DNA from 4 places in the Priestia sp. TGN 0903 genome. Region 3 is predicted to be linked to each of the others. Evidence: riboswitches for the same ligand, from Rfam matches in the RefSeq annotation. Region 3 holds a riboswitch; each other region holds the start of a gene.
The links. A riboswitch is a leader RNA that binds a small molecule or an ion and turns the genes downstream of it on or off. The one in region 3 is predicted to bind cyclic di-AMP.
Positions count from the first base shown of each region.

Region 1: linked by a shared signal. The riboswitch ahead of ACRPLY_RS07560 (APC family permease) and the one ahead of ACRPLY_RS25400 (cation:dicarboxylate symporter family transporter) in region 3 are both predicted to bind cyclic di-AMP.
Region 2: linked by a shared signal. The riboswitch ahead of ACRPLY_RS08640 (potassium channel family protein) and the one ahead of ACRPLY_RS25400 (cation:dicarboxylate symporter family transporter) in region 3 are both predicted to bind cyclic di-AMP.
Region 4: linked by a shared signal. The riboswitch ahead of ACRPLY_RS07835 (dicarboxylate/amino acid:cation symporter) and the one ahead of ACRPLY_RS25400 (cation:dicarboxylate symporter family transporter) in region 3 are both predicted to bind cyclic di-AMP.

Region 1 covers NZ_JBOZGL010000002.1:230,657-238,171, reverse strand. The annotation lists gene ACRPLY_RS07570 (glycosyltransferase family 2 protein) at 1-511, shown strand, start outside; gene ACRPLY_RS07565 (cation diffusion facilitator family transporter) at 551-1,528, opposite strand; gene ACRPLY_RS07560 (APC family permease) at 1,638-3,464, opposite strand; cyclic di-AMP (ydaO/yuaA leader) riboswitch at 3,627-3,770, opposite strand; gene ACRPLY_RS07555 (N-acetylmuramoyl-L-alanine amidase) at 3,962-5,002, opposite strand; gene glnA (type I glutamate--ammonia ligase) at 5,915-7,249, opposite strand; gene ACRPLY_RS07545 (MerR family transcriptional regulator) at 7,333-7,515, opposite strand, start outside.
Region 2 covers NZ_JBOZGL010000002.1:435,403-442,917, forward strand. The annotation lists gene ACRPLY_RS08620 (S1C family serine protease) at 1-1,121, shown strand, start outside; gene ACRPLY_RS08625 (peptidyl-prolyl cis-trans isomerase) at 1,118-2,020, shown strand; gene ACRPLY_RS08630 (Lrp/AsnC family transcriptional regulator) at 2,309-2,764, opposite strand; gene ACRPLY_RS08635 (carboxymuconolactone decarboxylase family protein) at 2,885-3,343, shown strand; cyclic di-AMP (ydaO/yuaA leader) riboswitch at 3,459-3,603, shown strand; gene ACRPLY_RS08640 (potassium channel family protein) at 3,728-4,387, shown strand; gene ACRPLY_RS08645 (TrkH family potassium uptake protein) at 4,391-5,710, shown strand; gene ACRPLY_RS08650 (YjcZ family sporulation protein) at 6,038-6,118, shown strand; gene ACRPLY_RS08655 (YjcZ family sporulation protein) at 6,307-6,393, opposite strand; gene ACRPLY_RS08660 (tetratricopeptide repeat protein) at 6,567-7,064, shown strand; gene ggt (gamma-glutamyltransferase) at 7,474-7,515, shown strand, end outside.
Region 3 covers NZ_JBOZGL010000015.1:15,101-22,615, reverse strand. The annotation lists gene ACRPLY_RS25410 (hypothetical protein) at 18-308, opposite strand; gene ACRPLY_RS25405 (undecaprenyl-diphosphate phosphatase) at 767-1,591, shown strand; cyclic di-AMP (ydaO/yuaA leader) riboswitch at 1,865-2,004, shown strand; gene ACRPLY_RS25400 (cation:dicarboxylate symporter family transporter) at 2,111-3,370, shown strand; gene ytvI (sporulation integral membrane protein YtvI) at 3,583-4,614, shown strand; gene ACRPLY_RS25390 (DedA family protein) at 4,774-5,379, shown strand; gene ACRPLY_RS25385 (EcsC family protein) at 5,404-6,195, shown strand; gene ACRPLY_RS25380 (hypothetical protein) at 6,333-6,467, shown strand; gene ACRPLY_RS25375 (APC family permease) at 6,597-7,515, opposite strand, start outside.
Region 4 covers NZ_JBOZGL010000002.1:287,700-295,214, reverse strand. The annotation lists gene ACRPLY_RS07855 (peptidase) at 1-196, opposite strand, end outside; gene ACRPLY_RS07850 (3-oxoacid CoA-transferase subunit B) at 210-872, opposite strand; gene ACRPLY_RS07845 (CoA transferase subunit A) at 857-1,558, opposite strand; gene ACRPLY_RS07840 (aspartate aminotransferase family protein) at 1,559-2,908, opposite strand; gene ACRPLY_RS07835 (dicarboxylate/amino acid:cation symporter) at 3,017-4,252, opposite strand; cyclic di-AMP (ydaO/yuaA leader) riboswitch at 4,433-4,587, opposite strand; gene ACRPLY_RS07830 (NAD(P)/FAD-dependent oxidoreductase) at 5,190-6,659, opposite strand; gene ACRPLY_RS07825 (ATP-binding protein) at 6,877-7,515, opposite strand, start outside.

The sequences.
Region 1 (7,515 bases), on a different contig from region 3:
AGATTTTCGTATTATCGACCGAAAAGTTGCGGACGTATTCAAAAAAATGACTGAACGCAATCGTTTCGTAAGAGGAATGATGTCTTGGGTCGGCTTCAGGCAAACATATGTAGAATATGAGCGCGATGAGCGTTTTGCTGGTGAAACAAAATATCCTTTAAAAAAGATGATCAAGTTTGCTTCAGATGGAATTATTGGGTTTTCAACGAAACCTTTACGTTTAGTAATGGTTATTGGCTTGTTATCAGTTTTTGTATCACTTCTCGTTTTAAGTTATTCGATTGTTGTTTGGCTGATAGGTGAAAATATTCAGCCTGGCTGGACTTCGATTATGGTAGCTATCACTTTCTTTAGCGGTATTCAGCTACTTGGTTTAGGTCTAGTGGGACAATACATCGCAAGAATTTACGATGAAAGTAAAAATAGACCTATTTACGTTGTACGTGAAACTATTAACTTTTCTGCGGCTTCAACAGATTCTCAAAACGTGCGTGAAAAAGTATATAGCTAAAAAAACAAGGAAGAAAACAACTGTTTTCTTCCTTGTTTTTTATTCTTTTTGAAGCTGTAAATCGCTTGTCACCCAGTCAGGAATTCCATCATCTTCATCAAATTCAATAATGACATCCGTTATTCCTTTTTCCTGTAAAATACGATTTTCGAGACGATCTTTAATATCATCCGCTTCTGCTACTGTTAAAGAAGGATCAATTTCTACTTTTAATTCAACGTGAAGCTCTTCTCCTTCTTTCATCACCATTAACGTTTGAATATCACGCACTTGTACATCTTGCATAACAATGGCGCCAATTTTCATTTCCATTTCTTTATCTGCTTCACCAAGCGCTCCGGCAGCGTTATCTAAAAATACTCGTCCTACTACAAAAAACATCATAAGACCAATTAGCATAGAAGCAATTCCTTCAGCTTGATGAAAAGGCGTAAACCGCGAAATAAAAACGGCGATTAAAGCCAATACGCCTCCTCCAGTAGCTACCAGATCTTCCATAAAAACAAGCTTAGTTGCTGGCTTTGCTTTCTTTAGATGAACAAAGCTTTGCGTAAAAACATTGACCTCTGCAGTATTCATTCCGACATCGTGCAAAATTTCTTTCATTGCCTTAAAGAGGACAAACATCTCAAGTAATACCGAGATGCCAAGTACTGCAATATTTAAAATAAAGCCTGAAGACTTCGTCGGATGAAGAATATGATGATACCCTTCTTTAATCGTTTCAAATGCCATAATTCCTACTACAAGAACCGCCCCTAATAAAACGAGATTAACCAATCGTCCAAATCCGTTTGGAAATCGTTTGGTCGGAGCTTTTTTGCTTAATGCTGAACCTATAAAAACAAAGAACTGATTTGCTGCGTCCCCTAAGCTGTGCATCGTTTCAGCAAACATCGCTACATTTCCCGTTAAAGCAAAAGCAATCCCTTTAATAATGGATATAATGGTATTAACTATAGCGGCCATCATGGCCGATTTATTTCCTTTTCGCAATAACTTAATTAATTCACTCATGCAATCCCTCCGTTTGTGCCTTTGATGAGATTCAATTATGGTTAGTGTATGTGAATTTAAAAATTAAAAACCTCCAACATATAAGTTGGAGGTTTTTAGTCATGTTTCATTATTTTTTAAAACGATAAGGTACCGTTGTAACGATTACGTTTTTACGGTAAAGCAAATGTGCTTTTAACAGCAGACTGGACTGATTATGAAGGATGTTTTGCCAGCTTTTTTTCGTGATGAACTGCGGAATAACAACCGTAATAGCCATATTATTTTCACGGGCTTTTTCTTCAGCCATATCGATGAATCGAAACAGCGGACGCACAAGACTGCGGTATTGAGAATGAAACGTAACAATACGAATATCAGGCTGCCACTTTTCCCACTTCTCTTCCATTCTCTTTTCGCTTTCTCGGTCAAAAGCAACGTGCACCGCAATAACGGTATCACCAATCGTTCTTGCATAGTTCAATGAATTTTCCACTACCTTTGTCATTCCTGCTACAGGAACAATGACCACACTTCCTTCAAGCTTTCCAATCTTTTCTCCTTGCTTAATACGAAGCTGCTCTCCTACCGCTTCATAATGCGTATGAATGCGATGAAAAATATAAACGATAACCGGTAAGAAAACGAGCACGGACCATACTTGTGAAAACTTCGTTGTAAACAAAATGATTAGCACCGTTAAGGTAATGAGGGCACCAATTAAGTTAATGGTTAGCTTTCCTTGCCAGCCGGCCGGCTTTTCTCTAAGCCATTTGACAATCATGCCTGTTTGAGAAAGCGTAAATGGAATGAACACTCCAACTGCATAAAGAGGAATTAATTGTTCCGTCGCTCCTTTAAAGGCGACAAGTAAGACAATAGAAGCAATTCCAAGGGTCACAATTCCATTTGAATAGCCTAGTCGATCGCCGCGAATTTGAAACATTCTTGGCATGTATTTATCAGACGATAAGTTTACGGCAAGCAAAGGGAAAGCTGAAAAACCTGTATTCGCCGCTAGCACTAAAATCAGAGCTGTGGTACCTTGAATAAAATAATAAAATCCATTTCGTCCAAATACACTCGATGCAATTTGTGATACAACCGTTTCATCTGCTTTTGGAGAAATGCCAAGCCAATAAGCTAAAAACGTGATGCCAGAAAATAAAACGGCTAAAATACCGCCCATCAGCATTAATGTATGAACAGCATTTTTTGCACCTGGATCTTTAAAGTTAGGCACTGCATTTGAAATAGCTTCTACACCAGTCAATGCCGAACAGCCTGATGAAAAAGCTTTTAATAATAAAAACAAACTAATACCTGGCACCACGGTACCGAGAGATGTATGAAGCTCAGGTGAAACTTGACCTGTCACTATTTTGAAGAAGCCCACCGCTATTAACAAAATAAGAGCAATAACAAATAAATAAACCGGATAAGCTAAGACAGAAGCGGATTCTGTTACACCTCGTAAATTTAAAACCGTAATAAAAATCACCAGCAAACACGCAATTACTACGTTATAGTGATGCAGCGTTGGAAAAGCCGAAGTTAAAGCATCGGTTCCTGCTGAAACACTCACGGCAACTGTTAAAATATAATCTACTAACAGTGATCCCCCAGCGATAAGTCCAGGATTTTCTCCTAAATTGGTTTTCGAAACAATATAAGCTCCTCCGCCTTGCGGATACGCATAAATAATTTGACGATATGAAAGAATTAAAGCCGTCAGCAGCACCAATACCCCAATCGCAATTGGAATCGAATACCAATAGGCAAGCACGCCCACTGTTGCAAGGACAATCAAAATCTGTTCTGTTCCATAAGCCACTGAAGATAAGGCATCTGATGATAAAATAGCCAGCGCTTTAAGCTTACTAAGCTTTTGATCGCCTAACTCTTTTGTTTTGAGCGGCTTTCCAATCAATAATCTCTTGAGAACTGAATAGTTCACGTAATTTCCCTCCGATGATTGCTTAGCTACTATTCACTGTTCGTTGCTAAGCTCCGTTACAAGTTCATGAATAAGTGATATTATCCCTAAAAAATACCTTTTTATGTTAAAAAAGCGCACAAAAAAAACACTAAGGGTTCTCAGCGTTTTTACACAGCTTAAACCTCCTCTCCAAAACGCTTATGGGGTTAGCTGTCGGATTCGGGCTATGAGAGTAGCCCTACCTTTTAAAAAAAAGGATTCACCCCAAGTGACAATGCACAAATTTGGGTCCCCCACTTCTGACGAATTAAGCGATAACAGGTCAATATAATTTTCGGTTAAAGAGTATGATCGATAACATGTTTCTTTCATAACTATCCTTTGTTCTTAGATAATATACTCCCGTACAAATGGTTTGTAAAGCATTATTTTACGTAAACGATAAAATAGTACTTAAGGCGCTTTTAAGGGGAAAACAAAAGGCCTTCTGCCTGCTTACAGAAGACCTGCTTTCTTTAACTTTTTGCTTTTAAAACGGCTGCTAGCTTGTTTTTCGTTTGAGGACCATAAATGCCATCTACATCATAAGGAAGATACACAAGCTGAAAACGTCTGACTGCATCTTTCGTTTGTACTCCATATATTCCGTCTACTGACCCTACTTTAAAACTAACCGCGTTTAATGCTCTTTGAAGCTGTTTCACTGCTTCTCCAGAATCGCCTTGTTTTAAAATTCCATTGGGAAGTGGATATTGTTCAGAAGGTGGTGTTGGAGTAGGTGTTGGTGAAGTTCCTGAAGGAATAACAATTGTTTTTCCAACCTGTAGTGTTAAAGGATCAGAAAGCCCTGTATTCGCTTCTTGAAGCTCCTGTACTGTTATGCCGTACTTCTGTGCAATACTGTACAGCGTATCTCCTTGCTTAATTGTATACGTTTTTTCACCTGGTTCAGAAGGTGATGGATTTGGTGTCGGTGTTGGAGATGGCGATGGATTTGGAACTGCACGACGAGGTAAATTTAAATATACGGCAATTCCTTTTGCATACGATTCACCCATGCTTTTTAAAAAAGCTTCATTTTGAAGAAGTGCTGCATCGGCGCTCCTATCAATAAAAGCTATTTCAGTTAGTACTGCAGGCATATTTGTTAAGCGAAGCACCGCATAATTGGCCGATTTTCGTCCACGATTCGGATGATTATACGACAGCAGCGTTGGCTGTACTTGCCCGTGCACAATCGATTGAAACGTTTTACTAGCATTGCTAGCGCTTCTATAAACATAATCTTCGTATCCTGTTCCTCCACCGGCATTTACGTGAATAGACATAAATGCATCTGCCCCCCACGAATTAGCTTGAGAAGCGCGCTGAGATAACGATAAAAAAGTATCTGTGGTACGGGTGGTTTTAATCGTAAAGTCACTGTAAGTGCTATTTAAATAGCTTATTAAATATTGTTGAATTTTTAACACTAAGTTTTTTTCATACAGTCCATTCGCTCCAACTGCTCCTGCATCTGCCCCACCATGTCCTGCATCAAGATAAATTTTTTTCATATTACTTGTCCCTCCTTATTGTTAACATATGCATGAGGGAAAAAAGTGCTACGTATACTAGCCTACTTAGTGAAAAATTACTAAAAAAGGAGATTGAGACATAACGAAATCACTTCAACCTAAAAACGAACAAATGGGATAAATGCGCTAGTATGGATGGCTTGTTACATCGCTGTTGAATTCCGTGCGAGGCTTCGCTTTCCGCGGGGGGGTGGTGAGCCTCCTCGTCGCGTGCGCTACTGCGGAGTCTCACCTATTCCACTTTTCTCGCAGGAGTCCCTCCAATCAACTGCTAGAAGCAACTAAATAGATGAAATCTACGTTCATCCTACCAATAAAAAAATCCGCACAATTCATCGTGCGGTTCCCTCCCCCTAACATACTTTTGGTCCAAATTCTATTCTGGTTGATTAAATAGATCAGGAGGGTCTATTATTTATAACGTTAGGACCTATTTAAAAAGCAGAACGCCTACAACAATGAGAATAATCCAAATTGGAATGCTTATCAATATCCCTATCACTAAACCTTTAAAGAAATTTCCTTCTTTCATTTTTATTACATTCCTCTCCAACAGTATTTTCTAACGATACTATGATTGGCTGAAAACTCTCTGAAGTTATACTGAAATACAGTGCAGAGTGAACACATAAACAATCTCACTATCTGTTATACACTACTTTTACTTATAGATTCAATGAGACAAAAAGCTCATCCTTTTTGATTCATGTAAACAAATTCTTTCTTGTATGTAACAAAACAATAAAAAAGCTCCCTGTAAATTATACGACAGGCAGCTTTTTTATAAACAAGCTATATTATTCAATTTACGTATGTAGAATGTTATTTATTCATTGTGAAAAACAAAAAAGTCGGAGAGAACGTACAAACGATCTCTCCGACTTTTAAAAATTAATATTGGCTCATGTATTGGTCACGTTCCCAAGGATGAACTTGTGTACGGAACATATCCCACTCGATTTCTTTCGCTTCAACGAAGTGCTCTGCTAAGTGTTCACCTAATGCAGAAACCATAACTTCATTTGATTGGAAGCTATCTAAAGCTTGAGCTAATGTTGCAGGTAAATCTACGATACCTTCTTCAACACGCTCTTCTTTTGTCATTACATAGATATTACGATCAATAGGTTTTGGAGCTTCAAGATTGTTCTTGATTCCATCTAAACCAGCTTTTAATAGAACAGCCATTGCTAAATATGGGTTAGCAGCTGGGTCTACGCTACGTACCTCAACACGAGTTCCTACGCCGCGAGAAGCTGGGATACGGATTAATGGGCTACGGTTGCGAGCAGACCATGCAACATAACAAGGAGCCTCATATCCAGGTACTAGACGCTTATAAGAGTTTACAGTAGGATTTGTTACTGCTGTAAAGCTGTGTGCGTGCTTGATGATACCTGCGATAAATTGACGAGCAGTATCACTTAGCTCTAGATTACCGTTCTCATCATAAAATGCGTTTTGGCCATCTTTGAATAACGAAACGTTACAGTGCATACCTGAACCGTTCACACCAAATAATGGTTTTGGCATAAATGTAGCATGTAAGCCATGTTTACGTGCAATTGTTTTTACAACAAGTTTGAACGTTTGGATATCATCACAAGCTTTTAATGCAGCAGCATATTTGAAGTCGATCTCGTGTTGTCCAGGAGCTACCTCATGGTGAGATGCTTCAATTTCAAAGCCCATTTCTTCAAGCTCTAATACGATGTCACGACGGCAGTTTTCACCAAGGTCAGTTGGCGCTAAGTCGAAGTAGCCACCTTTATCATTTAATTCTAATGTAGGTTCACCTTTTTCGTCTAATTTGAATAAGAAGAACTCTGGCTCAGGTCCAAGGTTAAAATCAGTAAATCCTAACTCTTCCATCTCTTTTAACACACGTTTTAAGTTATTACGTGGATCGCCATCAAACGGAGTTCTATCTGCATTGTAGATGTCACAAATAAAACGTGCTACTTTACCTTTTTCAGATGTCCAAGGGAAAATAACAAATGTATCAATATCCGGGAATAGGTACATATCTGATTCTTCAATACGTACAAACCCTTCAATAGAAGAACCGTCAAACATCATTTTGTTGTCTAACGCTTTTTCTAATTGACTTACTGGAATTTCAACGTTTTTAATTGTTCCTAAAATGTCAGTGAACTGAAGACGAATATACTTTACATTCTCTTCTTGAACTTTGCGGAAAATATCTTCTTTTGTGTACTTTGCCATCGTGTGATCCTCCCCTAAATCTCTATATAATATTTATAATCTATACCCCTCATATACGAACGGCATAAATATTGATAACTTTATTAATGAAAGAACCTGGACATATCTCCTTGATTTAAAGTTGCTCGATTAAAACGGCCTGCTTGCATAAGTTCTGCACGAAGCATTTTTCGCAACTCATCGTCCGTTAATTCTGGCTTTGCTGTTTCTGCCACAACTTTTTCTTCTTGCTTATGCCCTTTTTGCTCCTTTTGAAGATGAAACAG
Region 2 (7,515 bases), on a different contig from region 3:
TAGGGGGAGGAATTGTGCTATACGGCGCTCCGCAGCTAGGGTTAATGGATTCAGCGGATACGCAAACAGCGAATCAAACAACGCAGACTCAAACGGCAACAACAACGAGCACAACGCCTCGAACAGTAAGCACAACCGTGAATCAGTCAGATCTTGTTTCAGTTGTAAATAAAGTATCAGCTGCTGTTGTAGGCGTGAACAATATTCAACAGCAAACAAATCCATTTTCTGGAGATACCCAAACGCAAGAAGCAGGAACGGGTTCCGGTGTTATTTTCAAAAAAGAAAATGGAAAAGCCTACGTTGTGACTAATAACCACGTTATTGACGGCGCAAGCGAAGTAGAAGTGTCACTTTCAAACGGACAAAAAGAAAAAGCTAAAATTGTCGGAGCTGACGCGCTAACGGATTTAGCGGTGCTTGAAATGTCCGACAAAAATGTTGAACAAGTGGCGAAGTTCGGAAAATCATCAGATTTAGTGGCGGGTGAAACGGTTCTTGCAATCGGAAACCCTCTTGGTGAACAATTTTCTCGTACGGTCACACAAGGTATCGTGAGCGCAGCAAAACGCTCTGTCCCTATTTCAGAGAATTGGAACGTAGATGCAATTCAAACGGATGCGGCGATTAATCCAGGAAACAGCGGCGGTGCCTTGATCAATTCTTCCGGTGAAGTAGTTGGTATCAACAGTATGAAAATTTCAGAAGACAATGTAGAAGGAATCGGCTTTGCTCTTCCAAGTGATGAAGTGCAGCCAACAATTGAACAGCTGATGAAAAACGGAAAAATAACGCGTCCATATATGGGGGTAGGTCTTCAAGATGTAGGTCAGCTTTCAGCTGCAACAAAACAAGATCAGCTAGGCCTAACAAGCGATACGTCTGAAGGAGTTGTCGTAACGACGGTTGAACCATTCTCTTCTGCTTCTGATGCTGGTTTACAATCAAAAGACGTGATTGTTGCCATCGATGGAAATGAAGTCAAAACATCCAGTGATTTACGTCAATATCTATACACAAAACGCAAAGTAGGAGACACGGTAAAATTAGACGTGTACCGAAATGGAAAAAAACAAACTATTTCTCTGAAGCTTTCAGAGCAGCAGGATAACAATGGATGAGTTCAGCACCGTTAAAGCTGCTGCTAGCAGTATTAACAGCGTTCGGATTTTTAACAGGCTGCGGAGGGAAGCATTCAAACACGATGTTTCCTTCTGTAGAAATTAGTCAGCTATCTTCTGCTAAAGAAGTGGCAGCGTATGAAGGAGGAAAGGTGACAGGAGCTGAATTCAATCGTTTTTTAGCAGTTGAAGGGTTCTTAAATCCCGATGCTCCGCTAAATGATACAAGCTACCGCAAAGAGTTGTTGCGGCAGCTTGTCATGCAAAAAATCTTAATTTCGCATCTAAAGACAAGTGACAGGGTACAGAAAAAAGTCGAGGATATGTGGAAACAAATCAAACGTTCATATGACGAAGATACAAGAAAACAAGGCTATGAAGTCTTGCACATTCGTTCTAGCGATGTAACTAAACAGCTAATAAATCAGTTTAAATTAGAAGAATATTTCCGTAAACAAATTACGTCTGATGAACTAGACGCTTACTATACACGTATTGAGAATGATGTAACGCGCGTATCTTTTTCGCAGCTAACTTTTACAACTTTACATGATGCTGAGACCGTTGCGGCTGAGCTGCAAAAAGGAACATCGCTTCAAGACGTTCAAAAAAAATATGCTGATGTCCAGACCATCAGCAAAATAGAGAATGATGATAATCTAAAGCTTTCGAATCTATCTCCCTCTTTTATAGATGTTTTAAAAAAACAGCACATTGGAGAGTGTAGTAAGCCCATTAAAATGGGTAAAGTCTATTATATTCTTATTTTAAAACAAAAAGATAAAAAAACGGAATCAGAAGTCAAAGAAGAAATGATGAAAGAACTTGTTTTGAATCATATCAACCGGTATATCCAGGATCAACTGCCAAGGTTTCACGTGACTTTTAACCTTAGGTAGTTCCCTTTTATATAGATTGATTGTTTTCAAAAAACAAGCAGGTAAAAGAGCTTTCTATTAATAGAGAGCTCTTTTACATTTTTAAGTAGACAGAAATGTCGGTACCTGATAGAATGAAGTTGTAAAACTTTCATTATTCGGAAAATTTATACCCTCCAGCTTTGGAGGGTTATTTTTTATGCTTTTGGACGAATAAAAGAGGCTAGGACAGAAGTAGTTTAGTGGAAAGAAGATCCGAACGATGAATCGTTCGGATCTTTTCGTTAGTACGGTGAACGTATGTTTCAATCACTTTTCATCTTTTAAATGACTCAATAATGCAGAAGACATCTCCACGTGAGAAAGGGCGATGTGTGAAATCGTTTTGGCATAAGGTGTAATTTCGTTAATAAATTGCTCGAGTACGTGCAGGTGAGGAAGCTGAAGCTTTGTAATGAAGCAAGCCTGTCCGGCGATGCGTTCACAGAATAAAGCATAGGGATACTGAGAAATAAATCTTTTAAAACGCTCGTGCTCTCCGTTTTTCATGGTTACTTCAATAAAACACGAGACGGGCAACTGCAGCTTTTCATAATCAATATCGATTGTATATCCTTTTATAATACCAAAGCTCTCTAGCTGTCTTACTCGCTCTGCCACTGAAGGAGGAGACAGGTTAATTTGTTTTCCTAGCTCTCTTAAGGAAAGACGGCTGTTTTGCTGCAGTGCCTGCAAAATCGATAAATCAATTTCATCAATTTTCAATTGAAAACCTTCTTTCATATTAATGTTTCATTTGATTAGTAACAGCAGATAATATGTTTTATTTGTTATCTGAAATCTCCATTTTTCTTACTATAATAATTAAAAAGGAGTGAGTAAAAAATGGCAAGAGTTTTGTTAACAAACGAAGAGGGAACAAATTTTGAAAAAGCACTGAATTTAATTCCAGATGTAAAAAGGTTGTATGATGAGCTATACGACAAGCTTTGGAACAGTGATATAGTAAAAAGAGAGACTAAGGAAAAAATCAGGCTTTATCTAGCAGGTGTTAACGGCTGTGAGACGTGTATGAGCATGTCATATGTAGGCGATAAGACGCTTAATCAAAAAGTGTTAAGAGAAAAAGAGCTGGAAGAAAAAGATCGACTGCTGTTTCGATTTATAGATGTATACCGAGTGCGTCCAAGGGATTTGACGGATGCTGATATGGATCAATTAAAGAAATTTTACAGTGATACGCAGCTATTAGAGCTTTTGGCCGTTATTAATTTGTTTGATCAATTTCACAAACTGATTGTCAGTTTAGATTTATATGATTTTTGCAGTTTGCAGCGCAAGTGATGTCTTCCCTAAAAATATCTTGACAGACAAAATCCACAGGAGTAAGATAGCTTTCGTGAAGTGAAACGTATCATGAATCGAATCGATTATTCTAAAAAATAGATCATAGACATTTGAATAAAAATCGCTTAATCCATTACGGAGCGGAGGACCCATTATTTACGCACATATTGTGCTCCGGGGTGAATCCTTAAAAAGGTAGGGTTACTCTTAAAACCCGAACCCGACAGCTAACTTCGCAAGCGTTTTGAGGGGGAAGAGTGTGAAAAAACACAGGAGCCTTCCTGTGTTTTTTTGCGCTTTTTTTAAGAAAAACATGTAATTTTTTAGAAAAAGTATAAGCTAAGAGAACACACAGCAGTTGAAGAAAGGAATAAATACATTATGAAAAAACAGTTTGCTGTATTGGGATTAGGTCGTTTTGGAGGCAGTTTGGTTGAAGAGTTTGCTAATTTGGATGTGGATGTGCTCGCTATTGACCGCAATCAGGAGGTAGTAAAGAAATATAGCAACTCAGCTACATATGTCGTGCAAGCGAACGCAATTGATGAAGCTAGCTTAAAAGGGCTAGGCATTCGTAACGTTGATCATGCTCTTATTTCGTTTGGAGACGATATTGAAGCAAGCGTGCTTGCAACGATGCTTTTAAAAGATATGGGCGTTAAGCAAGTATGGGTAAAAGCGGTGAATATGTATCATCAAAAAGTGCTGGAGAAAATAGGAGCGGACAAAGTCATTCATCCTGAGCGCGATATTGCGAAGCGGATTGCTCATCACGTGGTGTCAGAAAAAATTATTGACTATATTGAACTGTCTAAAGACTATAGTATTGTTGAAATTGTCGCTTCTAAGAAACTTCATAATAAAACGCTGTTTGATTTAAATATTCGTGCAAAGTACGGCTGTAATATTATCGGTTTTCAGCGAAAAGACGGGGAAATGGTGATTTCGCCTACGGCGCATGAAACAATTGAACAAGGAGATATGCTGATTGTTATCGGACATAATCGCGATTTAAACCGTTTTGAAGAAGAAGGAGTTTAACTTATGAAAAAAAAAATTGTTAGGCTTACGCCGCCGCAGCTGCTTGTCTCCATTTTTGGCGGAGGAATTATTATTGGTGCTCTTTTATTAATGATGCCTTTTTCTACTACTGAGCCAATCCGGTGGGTAGACGCCCTTTTTACATCTACTTCCGCTATGACAGTGACCGGCTTAGCCGTCGTAGATACAGGTACGCGTTTTACCGTCATCGGTCAAACGATTATTATGCTGTTAATTCAAATAGGCGGTCTTGGCATTATGTCATTTGCCGTGCTGATTTTTATGATGCTAGGTAAAAAAATTGGATTTAAAGAGCGTATGCTCGTTCAGCAGGCATTAAATCAAACGAGCGTCGGCGGAGTTGTCCTGCTAGTTAAAAGGCTGTTTATCTTTTCATTTTTAATTGAGTTTGTTGCACTTATCTTTTTAGCGATACGCTGGGTTCCGGAATTCGGATGGTCTAAGGGGCTATTCTTTAGCTTGTTTCATTCAATTTCAGCTTTTAATAACGCAGGGTTCGGACTATTATCTGACAGCTTAGTTCAGTATGTAGGAGATCCCGTTATTAACATAACGATTTCCTTTTTGTTTATTATTGGTGGGTTAGGATTTACCGTTCTTGCTGATATGTGGGTAAAAAAATCGTATAAAAAACTAACGCTGCATTCAAAAATTATGATTATCAGCACGTTTGCCATTAACGTGATTGCCATGCTTTTTATTTTTTTCTTAGAGTACGGCAATTCACATACACTTGGAAGTTTGTCATTAGGAGACAAAGTGTGGGCGTCTTATTTTCAAGCGGTAACAACACGCACAGCAGGTTTTAATAGTATCGATATAGGAAGTCTACATGATTCCACTATATTTTTAATGGTTATGTTAATGTTCATAGGTGCAGGAAGTGCGTCAACAGGAGGAGGTATTAAACTAACAACGTTTGTGGTGATTGTCTTTTCTGTATGGGCATTTTTACGAAGCAGGGAAGATATTGTGCTGTTAAAGAGACGGCTTCTTCCTCTTCATGTGTTTAAGGCACTAGCCATTACGATGATTTCGATTATGTTTGTGTTTGGGGCCATCTTCCTGTTAAATATTTCGGAAAACCTGCCGTTTGTAAAAATTATGTTTGAAGTTGTTTCTGCGTTTGGAACAGTAGGTTTATCGATGGGAGCGACTCCTGAACTTTCGTACTTTGGACGCGTGATTATTATCTTTATCATGTTTTTAGGAAAAGTGGGGCCATTAACGCTTGCGTTTTCATTATCTAAGCAAAAGCGTGAAGCCGTTCGCTATCCAAACGAAGATATAATGCTAGGATAGAAAAATCGCCTTCGATGAGGCGATTTTTTTATATTATTTATACGTTCAAGACATATAAGAGGTTACGCACAAAACAGTTGCGATGAATAAAAAGAAGGCAAAAACAAGAACAATGGGCAATTTGGAATGTCGGCGCATTAAAGCCCCTCCTTTTTTATAGTAAAAAAATCTCTTACTATATATAACGAAAGAAACAAAAATATGATTCACTTTTTTTGGCGAAATTTGAAGGTTTTTCTCATTGGAAAAATCCGCACCCCTGTCCTAAACATTTTGCCAAGCTGTTGCATACACTAAAAGCAGATAACAGGAAGTGAGGGATGGTACGTGGGAAAACAAAATTTTGCGTTAATCGTCGTGTTATTTGTTTTACTTGTTATTGTAGGTGCGTCTGGCTTTCGCTTTTAAACGTTAACTTTATTTGCGCATAGCCCCCGTCAAAAAGGGCATACTAGGCGGAAGTAAAAACCAAAAATTTCTTCAATATTGCCGAACAATGAGTTCCTCTACTCATTCATCTAATCGGTATGTAGCCATGCGAAAGCATGGTTTTTTTGAAATAGGAGAGGATGAATGATGTTCATCCTCTCTAGAAATTAGTAGTAGCAAGAACACCCTACGATTACTAATAGGATAAATAAAACAACGATAAATGAAAAACCAAAACCGCCTTTTGCGCCCATATGTGTAACCTCCTTTAATAAAAGTCTCTATATCCTATGTACTAATTGGGTTAAGTGATTGAGAAATTTGCCTATTTTTTAATGGTAACGTTTTTTGTGAAGAATGAAGAACACTTACTTTTTTCATTTGCGCAGAAATCCTTTATGATAAAGAGGAAAAGGAGGGCAAATAGGTGGGAATACATGCACAATACGTCATGAATCAGCTAGAAGAGGGAAAGTGGAAAGAGATCAAGCGCGAAATTCAACAAGAAATGAAGAAAAAACCTCAAGCATCTGATTTGTACTGTTACTTAGCCGTTTGTTTAGCAAAGCAAATCGAAGAATCAATTATCTTTGAAAAAATGGTATTGAACTTAGAAATGGACCGGGCTCTTCATCAGGCATTAACATTAAATCCATCTTCAAGTTTGGCGCACTTCGTTCGAGGAATAAAATATCGGGAAACTCCGCTCATGTTTGGAGGGAATTACGAAAAATCGCTGTTTTATTTGCAGAAGGCGCAAGATCTTGGTTTTGAAGGGATTATGCTGCCGCTCGAACTCGCCAAAACCTATATTCAATTAAAAGAAATGGAAAAAGCGAAAGAACAAATCGCCTATGCTCGGGAAATCAATCCTACGCACGCGGACATTAAAAAAGTCGAAAACATGCTCCAAACAGGACGATGAATCTAAAGTCCTGTTTTATTTTTGATTTTCAGAAAACGTATGCTGATTTTCATAAAGGATTGCTTTTTATATAACAATAAGAATATTTATAAAAAATTTAAGAAGTGCATGTAAGTCGAACGACTTCTTAACTGCTAGATTTTCTACATTATTAGAGCGTTCAGTCTACATAGTTCCAAAAATAGTAAGAAACTATCAGCCTATGGATAAATTGTTAGAAAATATAGATAATTGTAAATGAATAGAGAGAAAAGTTAAACATGCGATTAACTAAAAAAGCAAAGGTATGATTTACTTTGCTTTTTATTTATACGCATATGTAAAAAATATCATAATAAACCAATTTATTCTTCGTGAAATCCATCGTCTCAGGCGATGTGAAATAATGTATTTGAAGGAGGAGACCCAGATGAAGGTTATGAAGATGTTGGCTATTACGTTATTTAGTTTA
Region 3 (7,515 bases):
TAAAAAAAGCTAGACAATTAGCGTTGTCTAGCAGCATCGATTGCAATCACAATAGCTGTAATAATATGCATGATAAATCCCAAAAATGGAATCCAAGCAACCAGTGAGGTAACAAGCCCTAGTATGTTTCCATAAGCAGATAACCCTCGTCTATTAGCTAAAATGAGTGTGATAGCATGAAGAATAAATCCAATAAAAAGAGGAGTATAGCTAAAGCCCATAACAATCCCCGCGCCAATTAAAGGAATTCCCAGCAAGGCTTCATACCCAGCAGTGACCCATTTCATTGTACGTACATTTCCATTCATAGTAAAAAGCCTCCTAAAAAAGATACTACTATATACGAGAAAAGAGAGAAAAAAGTTTCAAATTACTTGGGGGATATGTCGTATAAGTCAGCCCTATTGGATTAAAATGATAGATGACAGTAAAGGGGGATGGAAAAAACATAATGATTTAGTCATTTTTTCACACTAAAGAAAAATAGTCTAGATGATTCATTTTTAGCTAAGGGACCAGAATTTATACTGAACATAGTGACTGCTTTTTAAAATAAATAAAAGCTGATATCGTGTTTTTTGGTTGTAGCATGTAAGCTTTTTATTACAAATTATTAAAGATTCTTATCTTTTTGCAAATACACATTGTATTTCATAGTTTTAACAATTATGATAAAAAAGCAAGTGTCAAAATAGGAAAATAGTTGAGCATGTAAAACGAAGCGATAAGTTTATTAATTTGAAAGAAAGGCAAGGTACATAGCTTTATGTGGGAAATTATTGTAGCAATCATTTTAGGGATTGTAGAAGGTTTAACAGAGTTTGCTCCTGTTTCGTCAACTGGGCATATGATTATTGTGGATGACCTGTGGTTAAATTCAAAAGAATTATTTTCATCTCCAGTAGCTAATACATTTAAGATTGTTATTCAGCTAGGGTCGATCTTAGCAGTAGTTGTTATTTTTAAAGATCGTTTTATTAATTTATTAGGATTGGGAAAAAAACCAGCTGCTGCAATTGGACCGACAAATCGCTTAAATTTAATGCAGGTAATTGTTGGTTTGTTACCCGCAGGAGTGTTAGGACTTTTGTTTGATGATTACATTGATGAACATTTGTTTTCTTTAAATACGGTGCTAATTGGCTTAGTGGTCGGAGCTGTATTAATGATTCTAGCAGATTTGTTTGGACCTAAACGTCCGCGTGTAGAGACGGTGGACCAAATGTCTTATGGACAAGCACTAGGTATAGGACTGTTTCAATGTATTGCTCTTTGGCCAGGTTTTTCTCGTTCAGGCTCAACGATTTCAGGAGGGGTTCTTCTTGGAATGAGCCATAAGGCAGCCGCAGATTTTACATTTATTATGGCAGTGCCAATTATGGCAGGAGCAAGTGGACTTTCATTGGTTAAAAACTGGCAGTATTTCACATCAGATGCACTACCGTTTTTTATTGCTGGTTTTATCAGCGCCTTTATTTTTGCGCTTATATCGATTCGCTTTTTCTTAAAATTAATCAACCGCATTAAATTAGTTCCGTTTGCCATTTATCGAATTGTCTTAGCGGCTATTCTATATTTTGTATTTTTATAAAATAAATAAGCGTATTTTATAGCCATTTAAACTTCTGATAAAGACTTAAAAAGCAAGAAAAAGCTATTGCAACATTGCAATAGCTTTTTTGCATAAATATATATTATTGTCTTTTGAAAGCGTTTTATAAACATGGGTATTGACAAAACGTGTCGAAAAATAGTAAATTAATATTTGTGCAGTATAAAGTTAAGTAAAAGTAAGACTTCTGTTTAGTTTTATTGACTGTAAAAAACGTATGACAACGTATAGATCGTTTTAATTTTATAAAAATTGAATAATAAGCTTAATCGTATAGAGCGGGGGAATCATTATCGGCAGTAAAGCTGCCTTGGGGTGAATCCTTACAAAAGGTAGGAAACTCTCAATTCCGAATCCGACAGTTAACCTCGTTTGCTTTATTGAGAGAAAGAGCCCAAAATAGCGTAAGTAAAAGGCTGTTCTTTCTTAAGAATAGTCTTTTTTTGTTTTTTCAGAAAAGTATATACAAATGTCATACATCTTTGGGGAGGTACATCTATGAAAAAAATTCGTTTTGGTTTGGCTACGCAGATTTTTACCGGTTTAATCCTCGGTGTTCTTGTAGGAGTAATTTGGTTTAACGATCCGCGTGTAGTAACATACCTACAGCCGCTAGGAGACCTATTTTTAAGATTAATTAAGATGATTGTTATTCCAATTGTTATCTCAAGCTTAGTCGTTGGAGTTGCAGGAGCAGGAAGCGGTAAACAGGTCGGAAAGCTCGGCGTTAAAACCATTCTCTATTTTGAAATTATTACGACTTTTGCAATTATAATCGGTGTATTGGTTGCTAATATTTTTCATCCTGGACAAGGTGTAGACATTCATTCAGCACAGAAGAGTGATATTTCACAATACGTTGAAACATCCGAACAGCAAGAAGGAAAGTCAGTGGCTGAAACGTTCTTACACATTGTTCCGACAAACTTTTTCCAGTCAATTGTTGAAGGGGACATGCTAGCAATTATCTTCTTTACAGTATTGTTCGCACTTGGAGTAGCGGCAATTGGAGAAAGAGGAAAGCCTGTTGTTCAATTCTTTGACGGCGTTTCTCACGCAATGTTTCACGTGGTAAACCTAGTAATGAAAGTGGCTCCGATTGGAGTATTTGCTTTAATTGGTGTAACAGTTTCGAAATTCGGTTTAGAGTCACTCCTTTCATTAGGAAAGCTTGTTATCTTAGTTTACTTAGCGTTAATTTTCTTCCTACTTGTTGTATTAGGAGGAATTGCGAAATGGGCAGGAATTAACATTTTCCACTTATTCCGCTATATGAAAGATGAACTGTTGTTAGCATACAGTACATCTAGTTCTGAGACAGTTCTTCCGCGTATTATGGAAAAGCTTGAAAAGATGGGCTGTCCAAAAGCTATCGTATCGTTTGTTGTACCAATTGGTTATACCTTTAACCTAGATGGTTCTGTTCTTTATCAAGCCATTGCAGCGTTATTCTTAGCGCAAGTGTATGGTATTGATTTAACAATCGTTCAACAGCTGACGCTCATTCTTGTATTGATGGTTACATCTAAAGGAATGGCTGCGGTGCCAGGAACATCATTTGTTGTATTACTAGCTACTCTTGGAACAATCGGCGTTCCGGCAGAAGGATTAGCCTTCATTGCGGGAGTAGACAGAATCATGGATATGGCACGTACGGTTGTTAACTTAGTAGGAAACACACTAGCAGCAATTGTAATGTCTAAATCTGAAGGCAAATTTGACCCTAAAAAAGGTACAGAGGTCATGAGAGCCGGCTAATTTATAAATTTAAAAGCTACTTATTCTATTCAAAAAATTAGAATAAGTAGCTTTTTTCATAATAATTCCTTTATTATTATGGGAATTGACCCTATAATATGTAACATCAGGTATAAAAATATCCAAATTTTATTCTTACATAAAGCAGTCACTGGTTCCTTTCTTTATCAGTAAATATAGAGATAGCTTAGCTAGTTGGGGGATAGTAGAGTATGTGGAAAAAGCGAATATGGGTCATCGCCTCGATAGTAATCGTATGTTTGTTAATCCCTTACAGTTTACCGATTGTGTTTGCTTTATTAACAGCATTAGCACTTGAGGGTATTGTTCAAAAATTACATCAATCTTTTAAAATGAAGAGAGTCTACGCAGTGCTTATGACCTTCATTTTATATGTTGTTTCGCTCATACTTATTGGATTTTTTATTGTTCGGACAATCGTTACGCAAGTGGTAGCTCTTTCAAAAATAGCGCCTTCCTTTGTAAAAGAAATCTATGAAACCGCAATTTATCCAACTATTATTAAGTGGAAGTACTATTCAAACGCTCTTCCTACGGAAGTGATTTCTTCTATCGAGCGCACGCTTGAAAAAACCGTAAATTCATTAGATTCTCTATTAAAAAGTACGGTAGAAATCATCATTAGCTTTGCCGCAACTGTTCCTGGGTTTCTACTAGAGTTTCTTATTTATTTAGTAGCGCTTGTATTTATCAGCCTTGAGCTGCCTGCTATTAAAAATAAAATTAAGTCTTTCTTAACAGAAGAAACGAAATATAAGCTACAAGTTGTCATCACTCAGCTTATCCAAGCCGGGGTTGGTTTTATCAAGGCACAAATTATTTTAAGTGTCATGACGTTTGTAATGGCTTATGTAGGACTTTGGCTATTAGATGTTCCGTATACCGCGCTTCTTAGTTTATTAATTGTAATTGTCGATATCTTACCAATTCTTGGGACAGGCTCGGTGCTCGTTCCATGGGGGATTTTTGCTCTTACTCAAGGACATGACTCATTAGCAATCGGCTTATTTATTCTATTTGGAGTCATTACGGTAGTAAGACGTGTAGTAGAACCAAAAGTATTTTCTACAAATATGGGTATTTCACCTTTGGCTGCATTAGTTAGTTTGTACATTGGATTTAAACTTTTAGGTTTTGTCGGGTTGTTTTTAGGACCGGCTTTAGTTATTTTATACGATGCTCTTCGTAAAGTAGGTATTATTCAAATTAACTTTAAATTATAAAAGCGCTGGATAAAACTAGCGCTTTTTTTATTGAAACTTTTGTAGTACGTCATACGTAAAGAGGGAAAGGAAAAAACTATGTCGCGTTGGTTTTTATCTATCAATCGGCTAAATTATAGTTTTGCAGTCTTAGATTTAATGACATGAGGAGGAGAATTTTTGTTAGAGTCGGTTTTACTTTCTTTAATTGAAGCGCTAAAACAGCTCTCTTATTTTGGCGTAATTTTAGCATTAACGTTTGAGTTTGTCCCCGCAGAGCTTGTTTTACCTTTAGTAGGGTATTGGGTGTACCAAGGTGATATGAACTTGTATCTGGCTATCCTTGCAGGTACAGTAGGCGGTGTGTGTGGACCGTTGACTCTTTATGCACTGGGACGTTACGGTGGACGACCGCTAGTTTTAAAATATGGAAAATATTTTTTGGTGAAAGAAAAAGAAATTGACGCTGCCGATCGCTTTTTTAATAAGTACGGCAGCGGGGTCGCTTTTTTTGGACGGTTTATTCCAGGAGTGCGTACGGCTATCTCTTTTCCATGCGGGATGGCAAAAATGAATGTATGGCTGTTTTCTATTTACACATTTGTTGCGATGCTTCCAGTAACGGCTATTTACGTATATTTAGGATATAAGTTAGGACCTAAGTGGAAAGAGGTGGGTCCGATTGTGTCTCAATACATGCAGCCTATTGGAATCGGAATTGTTGTTTTAATTGCGTTGTTTTTTATCATTAAATATGTGCGGAATAAACAAGTAGGACAGAGCTGATAAATCGAGGAAAAGAGTGAGGATATGTCAGAGCATGAACAATTGAGAATAGAATTGCGAAAAATTGAAAAGTGGGAGAAAGACCAAAAAGGACTTTTTTTCTGGGAGCGGCTGGCTCGCTTGCCTTTTTCAGCTTTAGATAAAGTAACGCCAAAGTTCATTCATCAAAAAATAGAAAAATTATTAGATGAAATTGCCAAGTATGTTGATAATGGAGGCCAGTATTTAGCTAATACGTCTGCCACCCTAGAGAAAGCATCAGCCAAATTACAAGAAAATAAGCAGCTGTCAATAGAGGACATTCAGCATTTATCTCTGCAGGAAATGGATGAGTTGGCGGAGTATTTTATTGAAGTCCGAAAAAAGAATGCGCAGCTGCAAGGAGCTACAACCGGAGTAGGTGGAATTTTCACACTGGCGATTGATATTCCTTTTGTATTGGGACTTACACTTAAGACACTGCAAGAAGTGGCTGTTTCTTATGGTTACGATCCCACTGAGCAAGAGGAACGCATTTTTATGGTCAAATGCATGCAGTTTTCATCCTCTGATATTGTAGGAAAGCGTGCGATTTTAGAAGAATTAGCAAGCGGCAATCGAACGCAGAGCTTGCAGCAGCTCCAAGGTTGGAGAGAAGTGTTTCTAACCTATAGAGACAACTTGGGATGGAAAAAGCTATTTCAAATGATTCCTATAGCAGGGATGGTATTTGGGGCGTATATTAACAAACAAGCAATTAGCGATATAGGAGAAGTTGGAATGATGCTTTACCGTAAAAGACGCATTTTAGAAAAAGTCTCACAATCTAAAAAATAAAAATAGGCTGGTATGAAAGTATTTTAGTTGAAGAAAAATCCGAACGAGTTTGATTCTTAGTTGAGAATCAAATACGTTCGGATTTTTTTTATTGATATAGTAAATGTAGCTTTCATGTATTTAGTTGCCTCTAGGTGTTGATTGGAGGGCAAGGCGAAGACTCCTGCGGAAAAAGCGGAACAGATGAGACCCCGCAGGAGCGCAAGCGACGAGGAGGCTCAACGGCCGCCCGCGGAAAGCGAAGCCTTGCACGGAAATCAACAGCGGTGTAACGAGCGATTCATATTAGATCGTTTACCTTTTTGTTCGTGTGTAGATGGGATTGATTTGTTTATGTCTCAATTACTTTTTTTCGACATTATTTCTGGGGAAATATGTCGAGGTGTGTTAAGCCTATTTCCTTAATCAAAATGAAAAGTAGGAATGGTAATAGTATTTTTTCGTCTGGCAATCAATAAATAAATAATTCCAATTATACTCCATACAATACCGATAAATAAGGATGTTTTTTCTAAGTTAAGCCACATAAAAAATAAAAATAAACTGCCGAGTAAAGGCATAAGTACATATGAAATATATCCACTGAGAGATCGTTTGTTTTGTTGAATAAAATAATGGATAAAAACCGCTATGTTAACTGAACTGAACGCAATTAAAGCACCAAAATTAATTAAAGAGGTAGCTTTTTCAAGAGACAGACTTAGTGAAATTAAAGAGAGACTACCAATAATGACTACGTTCCAAACAGGCGTCTTTGTTTTAGGGTGAATATAGCCAAAAATTCTCCGTGGCAGATAACCATCTTTCCCAATTGCGTAGAGAAGTCTTGATGCACTCATATGTGAGACAAGTCCAGAAGCAATAGTTGATGTTAAGGCTGCTGCTACAAAAATAGATTGAAACAGCTGGCCGCCAATTTTATAAGCGATTTCAGCCGATGCACCTTCTAAATCATTAAACAAAGAGGCTGAAAGGAAAAGAAGCTGAGCAAAGTAAGAAACCGTAATAAATAAGGCGCCTCCCGTACATGCAATAATGAGAATCCCTTTGGGAATGGTTTTCTCAGGCTTAAGTGTTTCTTCAGCCATGGTGGTTACAGCATCAAACCCTAAAAAAGAAAAGCATAAAATAGCTGCTCCGTTTAATAAAAGAGATATAGAAGCCGATTCACTTATAAACGGTTTAAATGATAGCTCTTGCCCTTGAGTTGTAGCACTTAAAATAATAAAGATGATAGCTACTAAAATTTGAAAAGCAACTAATAGCGTACCAAAAGAAACGGTTAAATGAACGCTAAAAATATTCATTATGGTCATGATG
Region 4 (7,515 bases), on a different contig from region 3:
GGGTACGAAGTGTTTTTTCGTCTGGTTCCCATATATCAATATCTAACTGCAGCTGTCGAAGGCGTTCAATGACAATTGCCTGCGCATGCTTTTCAGAACCCTGTACGCTTGCTTCTTCTACGAAACGCTTGAGTAAACGCACTGCACTTTGACGATGCTCTGTCATCCAGTTATGAATAGATTGCTGTATGTTCATGTAATGGTCCTCCTTATCGTATCGTAATCAATTGATCACTCAGGCGAACTGTCGCTTCTGTTGAACTCAAAATATCCTCTACGGTATAAGGAGACATTAACTCGGTTAGAAGAAGCGCATCTTTTTCTACTTTAAAAACCGCCCGATCCGTAATAACTAATCCCACGCAGCCCGAAGCAGTAAGAGGTAAAGAGCATGTCTTGACCAGTTTTGGTTCTCCTGTCTTGCTCGTATGATTCATTAGCACAATGACTTTTTTCGCTTTTTGAGCTAATTCCATCGCTCCTCCCATCCCAGGAACTCGCTTACCTGGCACAATCCAATTAGCTAAATCCCCTTTTTCACTCACTTCTAACGCACCAAGAATGGTCATATCGACGTATCCTTTTCGAATCATCGCGAAGGCTGTAGCACTATCACAGTATGAAGCCCCTTGAACAGTAGTTGTTGGATAGCCTGCTGCATTGCAGACATTCTCATCTTCTTCACCTAAAGGAGGCGAAGATCCTAACCCTAAAATTCCGTTTTCAGCATGAAACATCACATGAACAGCGCTTGGTACATAATTAGGAATAAGAGAAGGAATGCCAATCCCTAAGTTAACAATCATGCCGTTTTTGATTTCAGCCGCAGCACGTCTTGCAATACGATGACGAATATCTATTCCCAAACCCATTTCCAATTCACTCCTTTTGAAGGCACAATATAATCCACAAATACGCCTGACGTCATCACATTCTCTGGGTCAATGTCGCCAAGAGGAACGATTTCCTCCACTTCAGCAATAGTTATACGACCTGCCATAGCCATTAATGGATTAGTGTTTCGAGCGCTTTTATCATAGAGCAAGTTGCCGAATGGATCTGCTTTTTTTGCATATACAAAAGCCACGTCGGCTGTGAGCGGTTTTTCAACTAAAAATGTCTTGCCGTCTACTTCCACTTTTTCTTTTCCAAATTGAATAATGTCATTTTCTATTCCTACATCAATCAGTACTCCTCCAAGTCCAACTCCCCCCGCTCGAATCCGTTCAGCAAGCGTTCCTTGAGGAGAAAACTCAACTTTCAGCTTTTCTTCTGTCATCAGCGTTCCAGCCACGGGATTCGATCCAATGTGAGAAGCGATCAGTTTTTGAATTCTTCCTTGACTTACTAATTTTCCCGCACCAATATGAGGAAAGCCTGAATCATTACATATCAGTGTGAAATTTGATTTTTCGCTTTCAATAAGGCCGTCAATGAGAGAAGGCGGACTGCCTACGCCTCCAAACCCTCCTATCATCAGCGTAGCAGCATGATCCACGTATTCAATTGCTTGTTCCACAGTTGTAATCTTTTGAAATGAGTTTTCGACCTTTGTCACTTATTTCACCTCATTTCCCTGTTTTTCATTTTGTACTTCATACAATGTTTTCGAAAGCAACACGACCGCTTCATCAAGTTGGCGATGAGTAATCGTAAATGGCGGCGCAATAATAATACCGTCTCCTTCTACTCCATCTGTTCCTGCTTGTGAAGGATAAAGGAGAAGACCATTTTTATGGGCTTTACTTATTACGCGCGCCGTCATATTTTCGGAGGATGAAAAAGGCTCCTTCGTTTTTGGATTTTGTACAAGCTCAAGACCAACTAGTAAGCCTTTGCCACGAATATCACCAATGATAGGGTAAAGAAGTTGAAGCTCCTTCAATTTTTTTACTAAATAGGCTCCTTTCAGCGCTACTTGTTGAACAAGATCGTTCTTTTCAATATAGGCTAAGACAGCTAGCCCTACAGCCGCTGACAGCGGATTAGCGCTTAGCGTATGGCCGCTCATAATTAATTTGGATCCGTTCATGATAGGTTCAATCGTTTTGCTGCTAGCTAACGTAACGGCTATCGGTGTATATCCTGCTCCCACTCCTTTTCCAAGCGTCATGATGTCTGGTTTAGCTCCCCAGTGCTCATATGCAAACATCACGCCTGTACGCCCAACTCCAGTCATGACTTCATCGGCTATCCATAACACATCATATTTATCACAAATTTCTCTTATCACTTCATAATAACCGGGTGGAGGTGTAAGAGCTGCTCCGGCAGCTCCTACAATGGGCTCTGTAATAAAAGCAGCAATATGTTCAGGGCCGGTTCGTTTGATAACTGTTTCCAATTCGTGTGCACAAGCAAGATTACAGGATGGATAGGTTTGATGAAACGGACATCGATAGCAATAAGGAGGTGAAACCGAAGGATAATCTTCAAGCAAAGACGAGAAACGTTTTCGTCTTCCAACGTGCCCTGACATAGACAGCGCTCCTATTGTAATACCGTGATAGCTCATCCAGCGTGACAAAACCTTTGTTTTGGTTGGCTTTCCTTGCTCTTGAAAATGCTGAATGGCTGTTTTCATAGCCGTTTCAGTCGCTTCTGTCCCGCTGTTAACAAAAAAGCTCCACTGGAAATGATTGCTGCTTAATTCACATAGTTTCTTAGCTAAGGCTTCCGTCGGATCGCTTGTAAACTGCGACCGATATACAAACGCAACTTTCTGTGCCTGATCCGTCATCGCATCAATAATTTCTTTTACGCCGTGTCCGATACTTGCTGTAACTGCCCCTGACGAAGCATCTATGTACTTTTTTCCATCTTGGTCGTACAAATAAATTCCTTTTCCATATGAAATAACTGGGTAGTCGTCGTCGAGCAGCGGCTTTATCACATGGGTCTTATTCATTTCCGCACTCTCCTTTCAAACACATACTCTTATTAAACTGTATGCTGAAAAGAAGAGTTTCTTGCCAATAAAAAAAGCCCTAGCATATAGCTAGAGCTTTTACATTTATTAAGCCGATTGCGTTACAGATTTATCGATACGCTTTGCTTCTGACTCAGCCACAATAACGGCACACGCAGCGTCTCCCGTAATATTTACAGATGTACGAAGCATATCAAGCAAGCGATCAATCCCGATAATCAATCCGATACCTGCTACAGGCAGGCCAACCGAACTCAATACCATCGCTAGCATAATGAGACCAACTCCCGGCACGCCTGCTGTACCAATACTAGCAAGCACCGCTGTTAATACAACCGTCACAAGAGCACCCAGCGACAGGTCAACGCCGTATACTTGCGCAATAAAAATAGTCGCGACACCTTGCATAATTGCTGTTCCATCCATGTTAATGGTAGCACCTAACGGCTGAACAAAACTGCTGATGGACTCCGGGACACGAAGATTTTTTTGAGCCACATTCATTGAAATCGGAAGCGTTGCACTACTGCTTGATGTACTGAATCCAACTGTCATCGCAGGAGCAAAACCTTTAAAAAATTCAATAGGGTTACGTCTGGCCATAAGAGCGACTGACCCCCCATATGTTACAATCGAATGGATGAACAGTGCGAGCACGACTACAATCATGTAAAGCCCCATCGCTTTAATTGCCTGCCAGCCTTGACTTCCAACCGCTGTTGCAAGAAGCCCAAATGTTCCGTAAGGAGCAAACTTCATCACTAGATTTACAAGGTACATCATCAATTCATTGCCTTGCTCGAGTAAATTATAAAGCCCTTTGGTTTTACTTCCAAGCATCGTAATACCAAAACCGATAAAGATAGAGAAAACGATAAGTTGAAGCATATTCCCTTCAGCCATCGCTTGGATTGGATTGACTGGAATCATATTTAAGAATGTCTCTCCAACCGGCGGTGCTTTTTCAGCTTCAAAAGAAGCGTTTTTTGTATCAAAAGATCCAAATGTTCCTGGTTTAATAACAAACGCTAATAATAAACCAATTACAATAGCAACGGTTGTTGTCACTAGGAAGTACGAAACTGTTTTTGCCCCGATTCTTCCCAGTTTTTTAGGATCTCCTAAACCTGCTACGCCTAACGTGATAGAGAAAAACACAATTGGTACAACAAGCATTTTAATTAAGCTTAAGAAAATTTGCCCAAGCGGCGTAAACAAGTACTTGTCCAGCGGAGCAAAAGCACTTGGAGCAAAAGCATTAATCAACACTCCTACAACAGCACCAGCAATTAGCGCGATAATGATCTTTGTCGATAGCTTCATAGATTTACCTCCCATAAATAAATTATATTAGAATGATTCTAACTACTATACTTATTTTACCATGCATTGAGGGTGATAACACTCAAAATATACAATATATTAAAAATTTTCAGATTAATAGTTTAGGAATATTTTTAGCTATACAAAAAACCATGAGAATATCATGGTTTCATAGACCTGTTATTCCCTCACTGAATGCTTACGGAGTTAGCTGTCGGATTCGGGTACGTGAGTTACCCTACTTGATTCATTCAAGATTCACCCCAAGTACATTACGCACAAATATGGGTCCTCCGTTCTCTTATAAAACAAAAGAGATTAAGCAAATAATTTTCTTTAATATTTTTGCATGATAATAATTGTTACTTTAATTAAAATTCATTTTATGTATTCCTGTCAAGTTTTTATTCAAAAATAATGCATGATTTTATCGTAAAAAGTTGAGAATTGTTATATTTTAAAATATTTACACCATATTTCAATAAACCAAAAACACCTATTTAACAAGACTTACAATCTAATGAATAAAAAATTAATTCAAAAAATAGTTTATAAAGTGAACTTTCTTCTCATTAATATCATTCATAAATATGTATAATTATTCTAATATCCATGTACTTTACTGCTTCCATAAATATTTTACTTATCAAAAAAATAACTCTTTCCAACTGTTGATTTTATCCTTGTACTGCTTGATATACACTCCCTAAAATTTCACTGACTTTATTGATGCGAAGAAATCGACATTATCAATTCCCCTTATTCTACTTAATTCTGCTCAAGATAGAAGTATAGATTTCCTACTATCTTTTAAAAAAGGAGCGGGTAATTATCGTATAAAACTATCGGAGTTGGAGCGGTACAAGTTCTTTACTTTTTACTTATTCCCTCTCGTTATTTAACCCATAAAAAAAAGAGGCCGTGACGGCCTCTTTTTTTATACAGTAACAGGTTCAGAACTTGCTTTACGATTCTTTAATTTTTCAACAATGTCACGCGCTACCCACACACCACACGCACTTGCCTGCGCGAGTCCTCGCGTAATACCAGCTCCGTCTCCTCCCACGTATAAACCGGAAATTTCAGTTTCAAACTTATCGTTTAACTTCGGACGGGCGGAGTAAAATTTCGCTTCCACACCGTAAAACAGCGTATGTTCAGATGCTAACCCAGGCGTTACATGATCCAGTGCTTCTGTCATTTCAATTAAGCTTTTCATTGTATTGTATGGAAGCACTAAACCCAAATCACCAGGGACAGCTTCTTTTAACGTTGGTTCTAAAAAGCCTTCTTTAATTCGATTCGCTGTTGAACGGCGCCCCTTTAAAATATCTCCATACTTTTGAACAACTAAGCCTCCGTTTGACAGCATATTAGCTAATCTTGATACTTCGTGCGCATATTCGTTCGGCTGATCAAATGGATCCGAAAATTTATGAGAAACAAGCAGCGCAAAGTTCGTATTTTGACTTCCAAGCTTCGGATCTTTGTATGCGTGTCCATTTGCTAACATAATCCCTGAATGATTCTCTACTACCACATGCCCTGAAGGATTGCTGCAGAACGTTCTGACTCTTGTACCTACAGACGTATTGTAAATAAATTTCCCTTCGTACAAGTGCTTGTTGATTTCTTCCATAACAACGTTAGATGTTTCTACTCGAACACCGATGTCTACTTGATTGTTAATCATTTTCAAACGGCGTTTTTTTAGTAAGTCGCTCATCCACTTCGAGCCGTCTCGACCTGGTGAAACCACGACTTTATCAGCCGTAATTCTGTCACCATTCTTCAATTCAATACCGCGCACGATATGCTGACCATCTTCTTTTTCTGTTATTAAATCGGCTACTTCCGTTTTATACTGCATATCAATTTTTTCTTTTAAGTATTCATAAATGCTTTTTAAAATTTCTAAATTTTGCTCTGTTCCTAAATGACGCACTTGGGCACGCAATAGCTTTAATCCTGCTGCGTATCCGCGTTTTTCAATTTCACGAACTTTATCAGTTAACGGATCCGTAATCGTATCGGTTGCTCCGTGTTTTAAATTAATTTCATCCACGTATTTAATTAAATCTACCACCTGTGATTCAGACAGATAATCCGTCATCCAGCCTCCAAATTCACTGGTGATATTAAACTTCCCATCTGAATATGCGCCGGCTCCACCGAAACCATTTGTGATAGAACAAGCAGGCAAACAGCCAGCAAACTCTTTTCTGCCAACTGCAGGGGGACATTTTTCAATTTTTTTCTGAAGAATCGGACAATTACGTCGATAGATATCGTGTCCTTTATCGATTAATAAAATAGTTGCTTCCGGTAATTTTAACGTTAGCTCATAGCAAGTAAAAATTCCAGCGGGTCCTGCCCCTACCACAATAACATCATATTTTGAGTTCATTGTACATTCTCCCATCATCTTTTTTCTTTGGGTAAAAGATAAAAGTTATTGACCGAATTTTCTTTTTTTATTATCATTCGGTTATTTTCTAGCCATTTGATAATATATCAAAAACAAACCCTTTAGTCAACAATATACACGAACATTAAAATAAAAAAATAAAAAAACATTCGTTTTTATTTCAACCAAATAAAAACCAGCGAACGAATAGCAAGCGCTACGAAATGTTCACTGGTTCTTTAATATACGGAAGAGCAATTTCTACTTTTGTTCCTACTCCTACTTTACTCGCAAATGAAATATGCCCTTGATGCTGTTCGATTATTCGGTAGCTAATCATTAATCCTAGCCCAGTTCCTGTTTGTTTGGTGGAATAAAATGGTTCACCTAGCCGAGCTAAAGATTGCTCATCAATTCCACATCCTTCATCCTCGATAATGACCATGCCGTATTCATTTCTTTTCTCAACGGTAACTTTAACTGTACCTTTGCTCATTGACTCAAGCGCATTTTGAATTAAATTAATAAAAACTTGTTTAAGCGCATTTTCTTCACAAAAGATTGTAATCTCATCACTAATCTCATTAATAATACGACAATTTTTATAATTGGCGTGTGTATCTAATAGTAATGTCACGTGACGTATGATTTGATTGAGACTTTTCGGATGGTATGAATTTTCAATTTTAGGCTTGGCCAGCGTTAAAAATTCTTGAATAATGGATTCGACGCGATTCAATTCTTCAAGCATAATATCATTGTATTCTTCATTATACTGTTTCGATGCTTTTAGCAGCTGAATAAACCCTTTAATCGCCGTCATTGGATTACGGATTTCATGTGCTACTCCTGCCGC